2 regions of the Caulobacter sp. DWR1-3-2b1 genome follow, and region 2 is predicted to be linked to the other one. Evidence: riboswitches for the same ligand, from Rfam matches in the RefSeq annotation. Region 2 holds a riboswitch; the other holds the start of a gene.
The links. Region 2 has a riboswitch for ZMP and ZTP ahead of ACP69S_RS03960 (LysE family translocator). Riboswitches for the same ligand answer to the same signal wherever they lie in the genome.
Positions count from the first base shown of each region.

Region 1 (2,378 bases), on a different contig from region 2:
CGCATAATCATGGCTGTCCCCGTCGCAGGGGGAGGGCGCTTGGTACCGGCCTGATGCGGCGACGGGTGATGAAGCTGAGCGGGGCCGCGACGCCCTGGAAGGCGGGTCGAGGTGTGCGGGCTGTCTCAGAAGGACGGACCGGATGCTGAGTGGCTTGTCGGCCGAGCGAGCGCGGGTTGAAGAGGGCGGGGATCAGAAGCCGCCTATCGCACATCGTCGGCGTCGAGACGGATAGCCGATCGACGAGATGCGCGCCCGTCCGGGGGTTAATTGGGAATCAGAGCTGAAACTCACGCTCGTGTGCCCCGATCCTCACGGTCAAGAACAGCTTGGCGAAGCGGACAGGTCGAGCCGAAACGCACAACACACATCACGGTCATCCGGGCTCGCCCCGGCCGCTTCGCGCCTCCCCACCCACTTGCAGCCAGTTTGGCGCGAGGCCGAAAAGCCGTGTCCACCAGACTTGCCCCCTACGGGTCGCTTCGCGACCGTCTTCCCCCGGAGGGGGAAGATGAAACGCGCCGACCCGTCCCCCCCCCCAGGAGAAACACCCCGTGCCCAAGTCCAAGCCGCCCCGCAGTCGCTATCGCCCCCTTCGCCACGTCAACAAGGTCACCGACCGCGCGATGACGATCTATGACAAGCTGGAAGAGGTCACCGAAAAGCTCCATCGGCAGATCGCGCCCTTCCTCGACCAGATCCCGGCGCGCGAGCGCACCCTCATGCTGACCCTGCTGGCCGACAACCGCGCCCAGATCGCCGGCGGCCGGGCCGACATCTTCCAGCCCAGCGCGACGCCCGTGCTGGACGAAATTCTGCGACAAGACGCCGAACGCCAGCGCGCTGCAGCGAAGCGCTGATTGACTCCCTCGCCCCCGCCCGTATTTTCCGCCCCGTTCGGATGACTGGCGTTGAAGGTGGGCGACCACCGGGGAGCCCGAACCTCATCAGCCGCGCGCCTGGGCTCCTTTTTCGTCTCGTTTCACCAGACCCGGAGTCCCGCCGTGCCCGCCGCCCCCGACTATCCGTCCGCCCCCGATCTCGTTTCGCCCAAGCGCGCCCTGCTGTCGGTCTCCGACAAGACCGGGCTGGTCGAGGCGGCCCGGGTCCTGCACGAGGCCGGCGTCGAGCTGGTCTCGACCGGCGGCACCAAGGCGGCCATCGCGGCGGCCGGTCTGCCGGTCAAGGACGTCTCGGACCTGACGGGCTTCCCCGAGATGATGGACGGCCGGGTCAAGACCCTGCACCCCATCGTCCACGGCGGGCTGCTGGGCGTGCGCGACGCGCCCGAGCATGCGCAAGCCATGGCCGACCACGGCATTGGCGGCATCGATATACTGTATGTGAACCTCTATCCGTTCGAGGCCACGGTCGCCAAGGGCGGGTCCTACGCCGAGTGCGTCGAGAACATCGACATCGGTGGCCCGGCCATGATCCGCTCGGCGGCCAAGAACCACGGCTATGTGGCCGTCTGCACCGATCCCTCGGACGTCGCCGAAGTGCTGGAGGCCCTGAAGGCCGGTGGAACGACCCTGGCCCTGCGCCAGACCCTGGCGGCCCGCGCCTATGCCCGCACGGCGGCCTATGACGCGGCGATCTCGGCCTGGTTCGCGCAAGCGCTCGGCCAGGACTTCCCGGCCCGCAAGAGCATTTCCGGCGAGCTGCGCCAGATCATGCGCTATGGCGAGAACCCGCACCAGAAAGCGGCCTTCTATGCGTTTCCCAGCCCGCGCGTCGGGGTGGCCACGGCCACCCAGCTGCAGGGCAAGGCGCTCAGCTACAACAACATCAACGACACCGACGCGGCCTTCGAGCTGATCGCCGAATTCGACCCGGCCGATGGCCCGGCCGTGGCGATCATCAAGCACGCCAATCCGTGCGGCGTGGCCGTGGGCGGCTCGCAGCGCGAGGCCTATGAGCGGGCCCTGGCCTGCGACCCGACCTCGGCCTTCGGCGGCATCGTGGCGGTGAACTCCCGCCTGACCCGCGAGGCGGCGCTGCAGATGGTCGAGATCTTCACCGAGGTGGTGATCGCCCCGGAGGCCGACGACGACGCCGTCGCCGTGTTCGCGGCCAAGAAGAACCTGCGCCTTCTGATCACCGGCGGCCTGCCTGACGCACTCTCGACCGGCGACACCTTCAAGAGCGTGGCCGGCGGCTTCCTGGTGCAATCGCGCGACGACGCCCGCATCAAGGCTTCGGATCTGAAGATCGTCACCAAGCGTCAGCCCACGGACGAAGAAGTGCGCGACATGCTGTTCGCCTTCACCGTCGGCAAGCACGTCAAGTCCAACGCCATCGTCTATGCCCGCGCGGGCCAGACCCTGGGCGTCGGGGCCGGCCAGATGAACCGCAAGGACTCGGCCCGGATCGCAGCC
Region 1 covers NZ_JAFCSZ010000009.1:78,345-80,722, forward strand. Annotated here, with positions in the region: gene ACP69S_RS10730 (hypothetical protein) at 555-860, shown strand; ZMP/ZTP riboswitch at 892-972, shown strand; gene purH (bifunctional phosphoribosylaminoimidazolecarboxamide formyltransferase/IMP cyclohydrolase) at 1,005-2,378, shown strand, end outside.
Region 1: another riboswitch for ZMP and ZTP. It lies ahead of purH (bifunctional phosphoribosylaminoimidazolecarboxamide formyltransferase/IMP cyclohydrolase); the one in region 2 lies ahead of ACP69S_RS03960 (LysE family translocator).

Region 2 (2,378 bases):
ACGCGATGCGCCGAACACGCTATGCGCGTGCCAGACGATGTCGATGCGTTGATTGACTGCATAAGATCAGCACACTTGTCTCTGAGCGCCGGAATGACCGAGGCGCTGACAGACACCGCAGGTGTGGGCGCTCTAGAACCAAAAATAGAAAAGCTGATCCTAGAGGCGCTGAACCTGGGACAGTTTCCCGACATCCCAGAACGGGTTCTGCCGTACGCTCAGTTGGTAGAAGCGGTTCAAGAGCCAGGCAGACTCCCTTGGGGGGACGTTCTCGTTTTCACGAATGAGGAAGCGGAAGCTTTGAAAAAGCTCAACTTCTATCGCGAGCTAATCGATCACGTAAAGCCAACCTCATGGGTGCTGGCGGCGAGTGACCTGAGTGCGGCGATAGTTGGTTCACTCAGTGTGTTGCCCCGAGTGATCGGTACCGCCGCCCAACGCTATTCCGTATGCGAAGTGGCCGCCGTTGCTGATGCGGTGAAACGGACCAGATTCGCGCTTAGTGAAGGCATCCCTCGGGATGCTTCCCCGCCTTGAAACCCTTGGTGGAATTGGAGCTCTGGGGTCAGACCGTGTCAAGGACGGCCCGCAGGGCCGCCGCGACGCGGCCGGCCCGAGGCCGGTCCTTGACACGGTCTGACCCCAGAGCAAGCTCACCTCCAAGGATTTAAGGCGCAGTCTTGGCCGGGCTGGGTGTCAGCTCCCACTCACATCCGTCATTTCCGCCCTTATGGCGGGAACCTCTGGTTCAGCTGACACGTGAAGCGCAAGCGAAGTGCGCGCACTTCGCCCCTCCCGCACCTGTTGCGGCGGCGAGGTTTCCGCCACAAGGGCGGGAATGACGGTGGGTGCAGGTGTTACCGCCGCGCCTCGGTCGCCATGCGGATCGCCAGGCCGCCCAGCACCGTCGCCATCAGCCAGCGCTGGATCAGGACCCACACCGGTCGGCCCGCCAAGAAGCTCGCGATCGAGCCCGCCGCCAGGCAGATCAGGCCGTTAACGGTCAGGCTGATGACGATCTGGCTGCCGCCCAGGATCAGCGACTGGCCCAGCACCCCGCCGTGCTCGGGCTTGATGAACTGCGGCAGCAGCGACAGATAGAGCATCGCCGCCTTGGGGTTCAGCAGGTTGGTCAGGAAGCCCATGGCCATCAGCTTGGCCGGCGGGTCTTTCGGCAGTTCGCGCACCTGGAACGGCGAGGCGCCGCCCGGCCGGATCGCCTGCCAGGCCAGCCAGCCCAGATAAAGCGCGCTGCCGAACCTCAGCACGTCATAGGCGATGGGCGCGGCTCCAGAGAGAGGTGGGGCGCCCAGGCGAACGGCTTTGCTGTGGTCCGCGCTCCCTTAAGGGTGCTCGCTCTGATCGCCAGTCGCGCGGACGGGGGGAAGCTACACCGGGTTCCGCCCGCTGACCACGGGGACCGGGATCGCGCCGTCCCCGGATGGGGAGGGGGATAGGCGGGAAAATCCTCCCCCTGGCGGGAGGTGATCACGAAGCGATCGGAGGGGGAAGTCCTGCTGAATCAATGCGGTGTTCCCCCACCGGCCTCCGGCCGCCTCGCCCCTTCGGGGGAAGGACCGCACGAGCGTCCAGACAATCGACGCAGCCCCCATAAAACCTGCCGTATTCTTGACCCACCTCGTCGCGAGGAAAGGGCGCAAGGCCAGCGACCGTTGCGGCGACGAGGGGTGATCGAGCGGGGACAGGCGGGCGTAATGGCTCGCGGTCCGGCGTGAATGCTATTCACGCCGCCCGTCCGGGGCTGGAAGCGTACGAGGCGTCACATACCGCCCAAGCGCAGGCTCTTGTGAACCGGTCACGCGGAGCGGACGGCTTCGTCGAAACGGTAATCTCTAACTCACATCCGGACGTCGTCCGGACGCTCCGCGACCCTTTCCATCCCTTCGCAGCGAGAGCGCGAGGTCGCTCAGCCGTGCGCCCCGGCGATCCCTCCATTTCTGAGAATGATTATCATTGCGACCCTGCAATGGCGCCGCTAAGAACGCCTCGCAATAACAGAAAGGGGCGCGAGGGATCGTCGCCCGCTGGGGACAGGATTTCTTATGCGTAACCCGAACACCCGTGGTGTGGTCAGCCGTCAACGTCGCGCTCTGGGGGCGGCCGCCGTCGCCGGCGTCGCCGGCCTGACCTTCGGCGCCGGCCTGGCCCATGCCGCCGATATCGACGCTCCGGTCGCGACCACCGCCGCCGCCGACGCGACCGAAGTCACGGGCGTCAAGGTCGACGGCAAGAAGGCCACCGACGTCCAGTCGGCCAAATACACCGCCCCGCTGGTCGATACGCCGCGCTCGATCACGGTGATCTCCAGCAAGATCATCGAGCAGACCGCCGCCACCTCGCTGACCGACATCCTGCGC
Region 2 covers NZ_JAFCSZ010000003.1:39,436-41,813, reverse strand. Annotated here, with positions in the region: gene ACP69S_RS03965 (hypothetical protein) at 94-537, shown strand; gene ACP69S_RS03960 (LysE family translocator) at 858-1,313, opposite strand; ZMP/ZTP riboswitch at 1,301-1,383, opposite strand; partial or broken gene ACP69S_RS03955 (hypothetical protein) at 1,523-1,731, opposite strand; gene ACP69S_RS03950 (TonB-dependent receptor) at 2,064-2,378, shown strand, end outside.